One region of the Streptomyces sp. NPDC056224 genome, then DNA from elsewhere that is predicted to be linked to it. Evidence: predicted binding sites of a transcription regulator. Region 1 holds the regulator's gene; the other holds the start of a gene.

Region 1 (6,970 bases):
CCAGGGTAGGTCGGAGCGTGCGCTGACCTGCCACAGCCCGGTCATTCCGGGCCGTACGAAGAGCCGCTCGGGCCGGTCCGTACGGGGCTCCGGGCGCGGCCCGACCAGGGACATCTCACCGCGCAGCACGTTCAGGAGCTGGGGCGCCGAGTCGAGCGCGCAGCGCTCCAGGGCCGCACCGAGGCGGCCGGCGCCGTCGGTGCGCAGCCGCCAGGTGCGGAACGGCCGGCCGGCCAGGCCGACCGCCGGCTCCCGGACGAACGCCCGGCCGCCCTGGGTCGCGTAGAGCAGCCCCGCCGCCGCCGCGAGGGGGGCGGCGAGGGCGACGAGCAGGATCGCCGCTCCGGCGACGTCGAGCACCCGCTTGGCCGAAGGCCTGGCCGGCCGGAGCCCTGGCCGGGTGGGGAGGGGCAGCAGCAGAGGCATGCCAGCACCGTGCCGTAAGCCTGCGGCGGTCCTGGGGTGGCGCGCGGCCGGGTGCCCCGTTCGGGTGCGGCGCCCGCCGCCGGGATTTCGCCCCCGCACCCCGTGCCGACAGGGCCGATGGCACAGGTTGCGCGTAAGGGCGGCCTAAAGGTTGAGTCGTGTCGACTCAGTTCTGTTGACGTCCTCGCGGCGATGCGGCATGGTTGAGTCTGTTGCACTCAAGTCAGCTGGAGGAATCAAAATGGCACGTGCGGTCGGCATCGACCTGGGCACCACTAACTCCGTCGTCAGCGTTCTGGAAGGCGGCGAGCCCACCGTCATCACCAACGCCGAGGGCGCCAGGACCACGCCGTCCGTCGTCGCCTTCGCCAAGAACGGCGAGGTCCTCGTCGGCGAAGTGGCCAAGCGCCAGGCGGTCACGAACGTGGACCGGACCATCCGCTCCGTCAAGCGCCACATGGGCACTGACTGGAAGATCAACCTGGATGGCAAGGACTTCAACCCGCAGCAGATGAGCGCCTTCATCCTGCAGAAGCTGAAGCGCGACGCCGAGGCCTACCTGGGTGAGAAGGTCACGGACGCGGTCATCACCGTCCCGGCCTACTTCAACGACTCCGAGCGTCAGGCGACGAAGGAGGCCGGTGAGATCGCGGGTCTGAACGTCCTGCGCATCGTCAACGAGCCGACCGCGGCCGCCCTGGCCTACGGCCTCGACAAGGACGACCAGACCATTCTCGTCTTCGACCTCGGTGGCGGCACCTTCGACGTGTCGCTCCTGGAGATCGGCGACGGTGTCGTCGAGGTCAAGGCCACCAACGGTGACAACCACCTCGGTGGCGACGACTGGGACCAGCGCGTCGTCGACTACCTCGTGAAGCAGTTCCAGAACGGCCACGGCGTCGACCTGTCCAAGGACAAGATGGCGCTCCAGCGTCTGCGCGAGGCCGCCGAGAAGGCGAAGATCGAGCTGTCCTCCTCCACGGAGACCTCGATCAACCTGCCGTACATCACGGCGTCCGCCGAGGGCCCGCTGCACCTGGACGAGAAGCTCACGCGCTCGCAGTTCCAGCAGCTGACCGCGGACCTGCTCGACCGCTGCAAGACCCCGTTCCACAACGTCATCAAGGACGCGGGCATCAACCTGTCCGAGATCGACCACGTGGTCCTGGTCGGCGGCTCCACCCGCATGCCGGCCGTCGCCGAGCTCGTCAAGGAGCTCACCGGCGGTCAGGACGCCAACAAGGGCGTCAACCCGGACGAGGTCGTCGCCATCGGCGCCACCCTCCAGGCCGGTGTGCTCAAGGGTGAGGTCAAGGACGTCCTGCTCCTCGACGTGACCCCGCTGTCCCTGGGCATCGAGACCAAGGGCGGCATCATGACCAAGCTGATCGAGCGCAACACGACCATCCCGACCAAGCGCTCCGAGATCTTCACGACGGCCGAGGACAACCAGCCGTCCGTGCAGATCCAGGTCTACCAGGGCGAGCGCGAGATCGCGGCGTACAACAAGAAGCTCGGCATGTTCGAGCTGACCGGCCTGCCCCCGGCCCCGCGTGGCGTCCCGCAGATCGAGGTCTCCTTCGACATCGACGCGAACGGCATCATGCACGTCACGGCCAAGGACCTCGGCACGGGCAAGGAGCAGAAGATGACCGTCACCGGCGGCTCTTCGCTCGGCAAGGACGAGGTCGACCGCATGCGCCAGGAGGCGGAGCAGTACGCGGACGAGGACCTGCGCCGCAAGGAGGCGGCCGAGTCCCGCAACCAGGGCGAGCAGCTCGTCTACCAGACGGAGAAGTTCGTCAAGGACAACGAGGACAAGGTCCCGGCCGAGGTCAAGACCGAGGTCGAGGCCGCCGTCGCCGAGCTGAAGGAGAAGCTCAAGGGCGAGGACACCGCCGAGATCCGCACCGCGACCGAGAAGCTCGCCGCGGTCAGCCAGAAGCTCGGCCAGGCGATCTACGCCGACGCGCAGGCCGCGCAGGGCGCCGCCGGCGCCGCTGCCGGTGACGCGGGCCAGGCGAAGGCCGACGACGACGTCGTCGACGCCGAGATCGTCGACGACGAGAAGCCGAAGGGCGGCGCTGCCTGATGTCGGAGGAGACCCCGGGCTTCGAGGAGAAGCCCGACGTCCCCGTCGACGGCACGCCCGACGAGCCGAAGGCCGCCGACTCCGCCAAGGAGGCGGCGGCCCCGGCCGGGGACTCTGCAGCGGATGTGGCCCTGCTGGCGCAGCTGGACCAGGCCCGTACGGCGCTCGGTGAGCGCACCACGGACCTCCAGCGGCTCCAGGCGGAGTACCAGAACTACCGCCGCCGGGTGGAGCGGGACCGGATCACCGTCAAGGAGATCGCGGTCGCGTCCCTCCTGACGGAACTCCTCCCGACCCTGGACGACATCGGCCGGGCGCGGGAGCATGGCGAGCTGGTCGGCGGTTTCAAGTCGGTGGCCGAATCGCTAGAGACGGTCGCCGCCAAGATGGGTCTGCAGCAGTTCGGCAAGGAGGGCGAGCCCTTCGACCCGACGATCCACGAGGCCCTGATGCACTCGTACGCGCCGGACGTCACCGAGACGACCTGCGTGGCGATCCTGCAGCCGGGGTACCGAATCGGCGAGCGTACGATCCGTCCCGCGCGGGTCGCGGTGGCCGAGCCCCAGCCGGGCGCGGCCCCCAAGTCCGAGTCGGCCGAGGCCGACGCGCCGTCGGACAAGGACACGGATGCCCCCGACAAGGGCTGATGTTGAACCTGTAGGAGCACGAGAGGAGGGACACCGGGGATGAGCACGAAGGACTTCGTCGAGAAGGACTACTACAAGGTCCTCGGTGTCCCGAAGGACGCCACCGAGGCCGAGATCAAGAAGGCGTACCGGAAGCTCGCACGCGAGTTCCACCCGGACGCCAACAAGGGCGACGCCTCCGCCGAGGAGCGCTTCAAGGAGATCTCCGAGGCGAACGACATCCTCGGCGACGCCAAGAAGCGCAAGGAGTACGACGAGGCGCGCGCCCTGTTCGGCAACGGTGGCTTCCGCCCCGGGCCGGGCGGGGCCGGCGGGTCGTTCAACTTCGACCTCGGCGACCTGTTCGGCGGCGCCCAGCCGGGTCCCGGCGGCGCGGGCGGCGGCTTCGGCGGCGGCCTGGGCGATGTCTTCGGCGGCCTGTTCAACCGCGGCGCCGGGCCGGGTGCGGGAACCCGCACCCAGCCGCGCCGCGGCCAGGACATCGAGTCGGAGGTCACCCTCTCCTTCACGGAGGCGGTGGACGGGGCCACGGTCCCGCTCCGGATGTCCTCGCAGGCCCCGTGCAAGGCGTGTTCGGGCACCGGCGACAAGAACGGCACCCCCCGGGTGTGCCCGACCTGTGTCGGCACCGGCCAGGTCTCGCGGGGCAGCGGCGGCGGCTTCTCGCTGACCGACCCCTGCGCGGACTGCAAGGGCCGCGGCCTGATCGCCGAAACCCCCTGTGACGTCTGCAAGGGCAGCGGGCGCGCCCGCAGCTCGCGCACCATGCAGGTCCGGATCCCGGCGGGCGTCTCCGACGGCCAGCGGATCCGGCTGCGCGGCAAGGGCGCGCCGGGCGAGCGCGGCGGTCCGGGCGGTGACCTCTACGTCGTCGTGCACGTCGACTCCCACCCGGTGTTCGGCCGCAAGGACGACAACCTGACGGTGACCGTCCCGGTGACGTTCGCGGAGGCGGCGCTGGGCGCCGACATCAAGGTGCCGACCCTGAACGGCCCCGCGGTGACGCTCAAGCTGCCGCCGGGCACCCCGAACGGCCGTACGATGCGGGCCCGCGGCAAGGGAGCGGTCCGCAAGGACGGCACCCGCGGAGACCTGCTGGTGACGGTGGAGGTCGCGGTCCCGGCCGAGCTGTCGGACAAGGCGCGCGAGGCGCTGGAGATGTACCGCGAGGCGACGGAGTCGCAGGACCCCCGCTCCGCGCTGTTCGAGTCCGCGAAGGGAGCATGACATGGACGGCCGCCGACGACAGTCCTCCCGCTTGGGCGGGGGCTACCAGCTCACCGACGAGACCCCGGTCTACGTGATCTCGGTGGCCGCCCAGCTCTCGGGCCTGCATCCGCAGACCCTGCGCCAGTACGACCGTCTCGGCCTGGTCTCCCCGGACCGTACGGCCGGGCGCGGCCGGCGCTACTCGGCCCGTGACATCGAGCTGCTGCGCACGGTGCAGGCGCTGTCCCAGGACGAGGGCATCAACCTGGCGGGCATCAAGCGGATCATCGAACTGGAGAACCAGGTCGCGGCGCTCCAGCAGCGCGTGGCCGAGCTCTCCGCCGCGGTGGACGGCGCGGCGGCCACGCTCCAGGCCCGCGAGGCCCAGGTGCACGCCTCCTACCGGCGCGACCTGGTCCCGTACCAGCCGCCGGTGCCGGGCAGCGCCCTGGTCGTCTGGCGGCCCAAGCGCCCGACGGACTGACAGCGCGTGCGAAGGCCCCTCCCGGACGGGAGGGGCCTTCGGCGTCTCCCCGGGGCCGGTCAGAGCCGCGGACCGCGCGTGGGCCCCGAGACCTGGCCCAGGATCCCCGACTGGGCGATGAGGAAGCCGAGCTGGGCCCGGCTGCCGCTGCCCAGGGCGGAGGCCAGCTTGGCGATGTGCGCGCGGCAGGTCCGTACGTTCATGCCCAGGCGGCGAGCGATGGCCTCGTCCACGTGCCCCTCGACGAGGAGCTGGGCGATGGAGCGCTGCACGCCCGAGATCCCCGAGGGTGTCGGATCGTAGGGGATCTGCTCGTTGAGCGGCGTGGCCCGGCGCCACAGCTGCTCGAAGACCCGGGCCAGGTAGCGGACGAGCGCCGGGTGCCGCAGTTCCAGGGCGATCTGCTGGTCGTCGCTGGCGGGGATGAAGGCGACCGACTCGTCGCAGATGATGAGCCGTTCGACCAGCTCTTCCAACGTCCGGATCTCGACCTTTCCGCTGGCCATCCGGTCGACGTAGGCCATCGTCCCGCGGCTGTGGCGCACGGTGTGCTGGTAGAGGGTGCGCATGCTCACGCCCCGCCGGATGAGCGGCTGGTCCCGTTCTATCGCCTGGTTCAGAATGTTCTCGGAACGCCCGCCTCCCGGCTGGATGGTGAGCATTTCCGCCTGGCACTCGGCGGTGGCGACATTGAGGGCCGCGTTGATCCTGTTGAATCCCTCCAGCACGGTGATCGCGTGCGTGGGTGCGGGAGTCAGGGCGCTGATGGCCATGAATGGCTCAAACGCTTCGGTGAGCTCGATGGAGGAGCGCCGGCGTTGCAGGATCTCCCGTTCCAGCGGGTGCAGCCGCTGCGCGAGGGCCACCGAAGGCGGAACCGGACGGAGCCAGTTGTCGTCGTCCGGGTCAGGGTGCAGCAGGGCGAATTCCAGCAGGCAGGGCGTCTGCTCGACCTCTTCGCGGGCTATGCGGCCGGAGCTGAGCGCGCTCGCGTACAACTCGGCCCCCAGGTCGCACAGGTCCGTCACCGCATGGGGATGTGTCTGGTTCATCCGCATAATCGGCAAATCTCCCACCCCCAGGGTCCTGCATGTACAGGAACATGATGCATCGCCACGGTGGCAATGGCGTGGCTCGATAAGTCATCGTCTGAGATGCGGGGGAGAGGAATCCATCAAGTGAGGACAACGTCGACCATGTACAAGAAATTGCTTCGCTCGGTGGCTGCCATTGCTCTCTCTACGGCCGCTGCTGTCGGTGGAATCTCGCTCGCGCAGACCAGCTGGGGCGGCGCGCCCGCCGACAGCGGTTGGGGGGCCGGTGCCACCACCGGTGAGAGCGACAGTGGTTGGGGCAAGGTCTTGGCCGACAGCGGCTGGGGCCCCGCACCCAAGCCGGTTATGGGTGGGAAGTCTTCGGACGCATGACCCCCGACGACCGCGGCTTCCGCCGCGAAATGGCCTCCGCTTACCGGTCGGGATGGCAGTTCATCGACCTGGCCACGGCGATCCCGTACCCCGGGGACTCGCTGATGGTCACCCTGTTCGGTCAACCGATCGTCGTCGTGCGCGAGGAGGACGAGGACGTACGTGCCTACCGGTGCCTGCGCCGCCCGCGGGGCGCGCCGCAGCCCGTCCGCTGCGAGGTGCGCTACGGAATGGTCTTCGTCAATCTTGATCAGCGCGATCACCAGCTCTTCGAACCCGATATCACCACCGCCACCCCCCGCAGTGCCTGAAGCGATTCCCCCTTCGTTCCAGATCGCTCAGGCGCTACCCCCACACAACGGCGCCATCGTGGACCTGACCACGATGGCGCCGTTGTGATGTCCGCGTCCAGTCGCTGACCGGACAAGATGCGGGCGGATGAGCGGATGAGCGGATCGGCGGACGACCGGATGAGCGGATAGGGAGTCAGCGGTTCACGCGCGGCCCATGGCCCGGTCCAGCGTGATCTCCATGACGACCCGGTCGGGATTGGGCGAGGGCGTCCGCCCGTAGCGCTCCGCGTAGCGCGCCACCGCCTCGGCGACCGAGGCCTCGTCCGTGCGGATCACCGCGCGGCCCTCCAGGGTGGCCCAGCGGCGCCCTTCCATCTGGCACACCGCGACCC
Region 2 (6,970 bases), on a different contig from region 1:
CGTCCGCTGGGACGAGGCGTACGTGGAGCACCTCGTGCTCTCGGACTCCGTACTGCTCCTGCAGGCGCCGGACGGTGAGGTCACGGCCGTGCTCGACGACCGGCTGGACCGGGTCCCGCCGGAGATGCTGCGGTCGCAGGAGACGGCGGACGCGCTGCGCAACGCGGAGGGCGGCTTCTTCACGGCGGCCGCCGATCCGGCGGTGGCGGTACGGGCGGTGACGGGGCGTACGCCGCGCGGGCGGGTCCGGGCGGTGGCCGCGCTCACGGACGGGGCGAGCCGGTGGACGGACACGTTCCAGGAGGGCGACTGGTCCCAGTGCCTGGCGGTGCTGCGGAAGGAGGGCGCGGAGGGGCTGATCGGCAGGGTCCGCGCCGTCGAGTCCGACCCGGCCCGCCCGTCGGCCCGGTACAAGCGGCACGACGACGCCTCGGCGGTCTACGCGGAGCTGTGAGGGCCGGCGCGCAGCCGCTCCGGACCTCTCCGGGCCTCTTCGGACCTCTTCCCCCGGCCTCTCCGGGCCTCTTCCCCCGGCCTCTTCGGAGCCCGTCTCCCGGCCCCTGCGGGTCTACTCCTCGCCCGCGTTCAGCTGGTTGAGCAGCCGGGCGAGTTCGGCCACCTCGCCGCGGTCCCAGCCGGCGAGCTTGCGCATGTACTGCTCGCGCCGCGCGTCACGCACCCGCAGGAACCGCGCGCGGCCCTCCTCGGTGAGGCCGACCAGGAAGGCCCGGCCGTCGGCCGGGTCGGGCTCGCGGGCGACCAGGCCCAGCACCTCCAGGGCCCGCAGCTGGCGGCTCATGGTGGCCTTGCCGACGCCGAAGTACGCGGCGAGCTCGGTGGCCCGCTGCCGGCCGGCCGCCTCCAGGCGGGTCAGGAGTCCGTACGCGGCGGGTTCGAGTTCGGGGTGGAGCTCGCGGGCCATCTCGCCGGAGGAGGCGCGGGCGCGCCGGAGGAAGACGGACAGCTCCCGCTCCAGGGCAAGGAACTCCTGGTCTTCGCTCCCGTGCACGTCAGGCTCCCTCTGTGGTGTGTGGGCCGCCAGTATTTCGCAGCCGGCACGCCGACGGCCCGGGGCCCCGCCCGGGGGTCCCCCCGGACGGAGTCCGGGGGAGGGGACCCGGGCGCCGTGACCCGCCCCTACGCGGCGGTGGTGAAGGGCACTTCCGCCCCGGCCCGGGCCTGGGCCAGGGCGAGTTCCAGGACCTGGCGCACATCCGTCACCGGGTGCACCTCCAGTCCCTCCAGCACCTCGGCCGGGACGTCGTCCAGGTCGGCCTCGTTGCGCTTGGGGATGATGACGGTGGTCAGCCCGGCCCGGTGCGCGGCGAGCAGCTTCTGCTTGACCCCGCCGATCGGCAGGACCCGCCCGGTCAGCGAGACCTCGCCGGTCATGGCCACGTCCGTGCGCACCTGCCGCCCGGAGAGCAGCGAGGCGAGGGCCGTCGTCATGGTGATGCCCGCGCTCGGGCCGTCCTTGGGGACCGCGCCCGCCGGGAAGTGGATGTGCACGCCCCGGTCCTTCAGGTCGGCCACCGGGAGTTCCAGTTCGGCGCCGTGCGAGCGCAGGAAGCTGAGCGCGATCTGCGCCGACTCCTTCATGACGTCGCCGAGCTGGCCGGTGAGGGTCAGACCGGCCGCGCCCGTCTCCGGGTCGGCCAGTGAGGCCTCCACGAACAGCACGTCGCCGCCCGCGCCGGTCACCGCGAGGCCGGTGGCCACGCCGGGCACCGCGGTACGCCGCTCCGCCGGGTCCTGGGCGGACTCCGGCACGTGGTGCGGGCGGCCGATCAGGGCACGCAGGTCGTCGGCGCCGATGCTGAAGGGCAGCTCGCGCTCGCCCAGTTCGTGCTGCGAGGCGACCTTGCGGAGCAGCCGCGCGATGGACCGCTCCAGGGTGCGTACGCCCGCCTCGCGGGTGTACTCGCCGGCGAGCTTCCTGAGCGCCTCCTCCTGCAGGACCACCTCGTCGGCGCCGAGGCCGGCGCGCTCCAGCTGGCGGGGCAGCAGGTGGTCGCGGGCGATGACGACCTTCTCGTCCTCGGTGTACCCGTCGAGGCGGACCAGCTCCATGCGGTCGGCCAGAGCCTCCGGGATGGCCTCCAGGACGTTGGCGGTGGCCAGGAACACCACGTCGCTGAGGTCGAGCTCCACCTCCAGGTAGTGGTCCCGGAAGGTGTGGTTCTGCGCCGGGTCCAGGACTTCCAGGAGGGCGGCGGCCGGGTCCCCGCGGAAGTCGGAGCCCACCTTGTCGATCTCGTCGAGCAGGACGACCGGGTTCATCGACCCGGCCTCCTTGATCGCCCGGACGATGCGGCCCGGCAGGGCGCCGACGTAGGTCCGGCGGTGTCCCCGTACCTCGGCCTCGTCGCGTACGCCGCCGAGCGCGACCCGGACGAACTTGCGGCCCATGGCGTGGGCGACGGACTCACCGAGCGAGGTCTTGCCGACACCGGGCGGCCCGACGAGCGCGAGGACGGCTCCGCCGCGGCGGCCGCCGATCACGCCCATGCCGCGCTCGGTGCGCCGCTTGCGCACGGCGAGGTATTCGGTGATGCGGTCCTTCACGTCGCTCAGCCCGGCGTGTTCGGCGTCGAGGACGGCCCGCGCGCCCTGGATGTCGTACCGGTCCTCCGTGCGCTCGTTCCAGGGCAGCTCCAGGACGGTGTCCAGCCAGGTGCGGATCCAGGAGCCCTCCGGGCTCTGGTCGCTGGCCCGCTCCAGCTTGTCGACCTCCTTGAGCGCGGCCTCGCGGACCTTCTCGGGGAGGTCGGCGGCCTCGACGCGGCTGCGGTAGTCGTCGGACTCCTCGCCGTCCTTCTCCCCGTTCAGCTCGCGCAGTTCCTTGCGGACGGCGTCCAGCTGCCGGCGCAGCAGGAACTCCCGCTGCTGCTTGTCGACGCCGTCCTGCACGTCCTTGGCGATGGACTCGGCGACGTCCTGCTCGGCGAGGTGGTCGCTGAGTGCCTTGACGGCCAGCTTGAGCCGGGCGACGGGGTCTGCGGTCTCCAGCAGTTCGACCTTCTGCTCGACCGTCAGGAACGGCGAGTACCCGGAGTTGTCGGCGAGGGCCGAGACCCCTTCGATCTGCTGGACCCGGTCGACGACCTGCCAGGCGCCGCGCTTCTTCAGCCAGCTGGTGGCGAGCGCCTTGTACTCCTTGACGAGCTCGGTGACCGCACCCGGCAGCGGGTCCGGCACGTGCTCGTCGACGGTCTCGCCCTCGACCCAGAGCGCGGCCCCTGGTCCGGTCGTCCCGGCGCCGATGCGGACCCGGCCGCGGCCGCGGATGAGCGCGCCGGGATCCCCGTCGGAGAGCCTCCCCACCTGCTCGACGGTCCCGAGCACACCGGTGCCGGCGTACGTCCCGTCGATCCGCGGCACGAGCAGCACCCGGGGCTTTCCGCCGCTGCCCGCCGCCGCCTGGGCCGCCTCCACGGCGGCGCGCACCTCGGCGTCGGACAGGTCGAGCGGAACGACCATCCCAGGCAGCACGACCTCGTCGTCGAGCGGCAGCACGGGCAGGGTGAGCGTTACGGACGTCGAAGCCATGATCTTCCCTCCGGCAGTGAAGTTGAGCTATGCCGACTCAATGCATGTGCGCCGCCCGTTGTTCCCCAACTGCCGTTCGCCCGGGGCGAACGACCCGGGGGCAGCCCTGGACCGGCCCCGTCGGCCGTCAGCTCCGTGCCGAGACGCGGACGTCGCCCGAGGTGGTCTTCACCGCGAGGCTGGCGGGTGCCGAGGGGTCCGTGGGGAGGGTGACGTCGCGGGCACCGGAGGTGGTGGTGACCGCCATCCGGTAGGGGGCCCGGGGAACGTCCAGGGTGACGTCGCCCGAACCGGTCTCGGCGAGCACCGAGGACGGGGCCCGTGTGAAGTCCAGGCGGGCGTCGCCCGAGTCGGAGCGGACCTCGGCGGTGGGCCCGGCCAGGCCGGAGGCGGTGATCGCGCCCGAGGAGGTACGGGCCTTCAGCGGGCCCGTGATGCGGTCGGCCCGGACCTCGCCGGAGTCGGCCGTCAGCTCGGCCGCCGCCACGCCGGTCACCGTGATGCGGCCGCTGCTGCTCTCCAGCCTGACCGTGGCGGAGGCCGGGACCTCCAGGCGGTAGTCGATGAAGCAGGTCGCGTCGCAGCCGTCGGAGAAGGTGAGTACGCCCGCGGTGACCCGCTGTCCGGGCGTCGGCACGGTGTCCCCGCGGTAGTGGACGGTTCGGCGGACCGTGACTCCGGGCCCGTTCGCGGCGGTGACCTCGACCGAGCCGGCCCGGGCACCCGTGACCTCCACCGCGGTGACGGCCTCGGTGACCGTGGCGTCGGCCGTCGCCGTCTTCTGGGGGCCGTCCCCGAAGGAGCAGCCCGCCAGCAGGAGCCCGGCCCCGAGGGCGACGGCGGCGGTGCGGGCGGGGCGGGATGACACGGCGTGAGAAAGCATGGTCACGAGTCTCCGGCGGGGAGCGCCCCGCGGCCGATGGGGCAGGTCCCCGGGCCTGGGGTGGGGTTAACCCCCGGCACCGCCCGCGACCCCCGCGACCCCGGCACCGCCGGCGACCCCCGCGGCACCCCCTCCGCCGCCCCCGTCCCCGCCCGCCGGCCCGTGGCCCGTGACCACCGGCCGCTCGTCCGAGGGCATGCCCCACTCGCTCCACGAGCCGTCGTACACGGCCAGGTCCCGGTAGCCGGCGAGGGTGGCGCCGAGGGCCAGGACGCAGGCCGTCACTCCCGATCCGCAGCTGAAGTAGAGGCGCTCCCGCTCGCCGGTCAGCGCGTGGACGGCCGCGCGGAGTTCCTCCGCCGGGCGCATCAGTCCGTCGGCGCGCTGGAGTTCGGCGAAGGGCAGGTTGAACGCGCCCGGCATGTGGCCGCCGCGCAGGCCCGGGCGGGGTTCGGGGGCGGTGCCCGCGAAGCGCTCGCGGGTACGGGCGTCCAGGACCGCGGCGGCCGGGTCGGCCAGGGCCGCGGCGATGGTGGCGCCGTCGGCCAGCAGCCCGGGCCGGGGGCGGGCGGTGAAGGAGCCGCGCGGGCCCTCTCCTCCGGCTGCCGCCGCGGGGTTCCCCCAGGCCGGGCCGGTGGCCTCCACGGGCAGCCCGGCGGCCTCCCAGGCGGGCAGTCCCCCGTCGAGTACGGCGGCCCGGTCGAAGCCCATCGCGCGCAGCATCCACCAGGCGCGGGCGCTGGAGTAGATGCCGGCGCCGTCGTAGACGACCACGGTGGAGGTGTCGTCGACGCCGAGGGCCCGCATCGCCTCGGTGAACCGTGCGGCGCCGGGCATGGTGTGCGGGGCGGGGGCGTCGTGGTCGGACAGGTCCCCGTCGAGGTCGAAGGGGCGGGCGCCGGGGATCCGGTGGGCGGCGCCGCGATGGGCGCCGACGGAGGCGTCGAAGATCACCAGCCCGGGAGCGGCCAGCCGCTGCGCGAGCCAGCCCACGCCGACCAGCGGACCGGGGTTCCGGTAACCGGCCTCTCGGGACGGGGAGTTCTGGGACGTGGGCATCTGGCGCCTCCTGTGCGAACCGGGTCGCCCCATCCTCGCAACCGGCCCGCCGCGCACGCGTGCCCGGGCGGGCTCAGGGTCCGCCGCAGCCTCCGGGGCGGGCGTAGACGGCGACCCTGGCGCCGCGCACCTCCGTGACCGAGCACAGGTCGAACCAGGCGGCCAGCGTCTGCCGTTTCACCGCCTCCCGCGGGTACGGGTCCAGCGGCTGGCCGGCCGGGTCCAGCAGGGCGATCACCCGGGGGGACCCGATCAGCGCCTCCCGGATGGCGAGCGACGGCAGCTCGGTGCCCTGCAGGCTCCGCGAAGCGGCCGGGGTGCGGTCCAGGGCCACGTCGCGCAGCTCCCCGTAGACGCCCGGCGAGGACAGCAGCCACTCGCGCCGTCGCGACGGCAGGAAGGCCACCGCGTCCCCCGGCCGGGCCTTCTCCCGGACCGCGGCGGCCACGGCGAGGGCGTCGTCCTTGCGGCTGTCGGGGGTGCGCAGCCAGACCGACCAGAGGGCGAAGGGCACCAGGAGGGCGGCGGCCGCGAGCCACGGCCACCGGCAGCGGGCCGACGCCAGCCGGGCGCCCGCCAGCAGGGCGGGCCCGGCCAGCGCGTAGAGCACGTACCGGTCGACGTACCAGGGGTCGAGGAGGGAGACGGCCAGCAGCAGGCCGGGCGGCAGCAGGGCGAGCGGCAGCGCCACCCGTACGAGCTCTCCGGGCGCTCCCCGCGCGAGCAGCAGGGCGGCCGCCGCGAGGACCCCGTACGCCGCCCAGTCCTGCCAGCCCGGCCGCCCGAGCCAGCCGAGCTGCTGCTGGGCCTGCCGGGCGCTCACCAGGGCCAGCGGCAGCAGCAGGGCCACGACGGTCCCGGCGGCGACGCGCCAGCCGCGCGAGCGCCAGGCGGTGAAGGCGTGCGCGGCCAGGGCCAGTACCGCGAACTCGTGCAGCCAGCAGCCGAGCAGCAGCACCGCCGCGTACGCCGTCCACCGCTCGCGCAGCATCAGGTACGTCGCCCACACCACGGCCGCGGCGACCAGGGCGTACGAGCGGCCCTCCTGGGCGTACATCTGCACCGGCGGCAGCACGGCGTAGGTGAGCCCGGCGATCAGCGCGGCCCGCTCCCCCGAGAGCCGGCGGGCGGTCGCGGCCACTCCGGCGGCCGCGAGGGCGGTGGCGGCGACGGAGGGCAGCCGCAGGGCCCACAGGCCGCCGTCCCAGGCCAGGAACACGCCGTGCATGAGGAGGTAGTACAGGCCGTGCACGGCGTCCACCTGGCCCAGCAGCTCCCAGAGCCCGCCGAGCGGGCGGTGGGCCACCTGCCAGGTGACCGACTCGTCGCGCCACATGCTGCCGCGCCGCTCCAGACCCAGGAGTCCGAGCAGGACGGCGAGCAGCGGGGGCAGCACGCGCCAGGGGGCGATGCGGGTGATGACTGCCTCCGGGAACTGTCGCAACGGGCGGTGGGACTCCATACTCGGGGTTCGGGGAA

The links. The regulator HspR, encoded in region 1, represses chaperone genes until heat shock. The targets are predictions, from matches to a motif close to TTGAGNNNNNNNNNCTCAA.
Region 2: the regulator HspR is predicted to act here: its motif matches at 3,572-3,590, upstream of lon (endopeptidase La).

What each region holds. Positions count from the first base shown of each region.
Region 1 is NZ_JBHJTK010000011.1:36,192-43,161, forward strand. It holds gene ACFCZ1_RS16345 (sugar transferase) at 1-426, opposite strand, end outside; gene dnaK (molecular chaperone DnaK) at 668-2,518, shown strand; gene grpE (nucleotide exchange factor GrpE) at 2,518-3,165, shown strand; gene dnaJ (molecular chaperone DnaJ) at 3,205-4,392, shown strand; gene ACFCZ1_RS16365 (heat shock protein transcriptional repressor HspR) at 4,394-4,858, shown strand; gene ACFCZ1_RS16370 (helix-turn-helix transcriptional regulator) at 4,918-5,910, opposite strand; gene ACFCZ1_RS16375 ((2Fe-2S)-binding protein) at 6,282-6,596, shown strand; gene ACFCZ1_RS16380 (pyridoxamine 5'-phosphate oxidase family protein) at 6,780-6,970, opposite strand, start outside.
Region 2 is NZ_JBHJTK010000008.1:67,018-73,987, reverse strand. It holds gene ACFCZ1_RS13480 (hypothetical protein) at 1-454, shown strand, start outside; gene ACFCZ1_RS13475 (MarR family winged helix-turn-helix transcriptional regulator) at 569-1,042, opposite strand; gene lon (endopeptidase La) at 1,138-3,549, opposite strand; gene ACFCZ1_RS13465 (DUF4097 domain-containing protein) at 3,677-4,432, opposite strand; gene ACFCZ1_RS13460 (sulfurtransferase) at 4,499-5,491, opposite strand; gene ACFCZ1_RS13455 (hypothetical protein) at 5,565-6,935, opposite strand.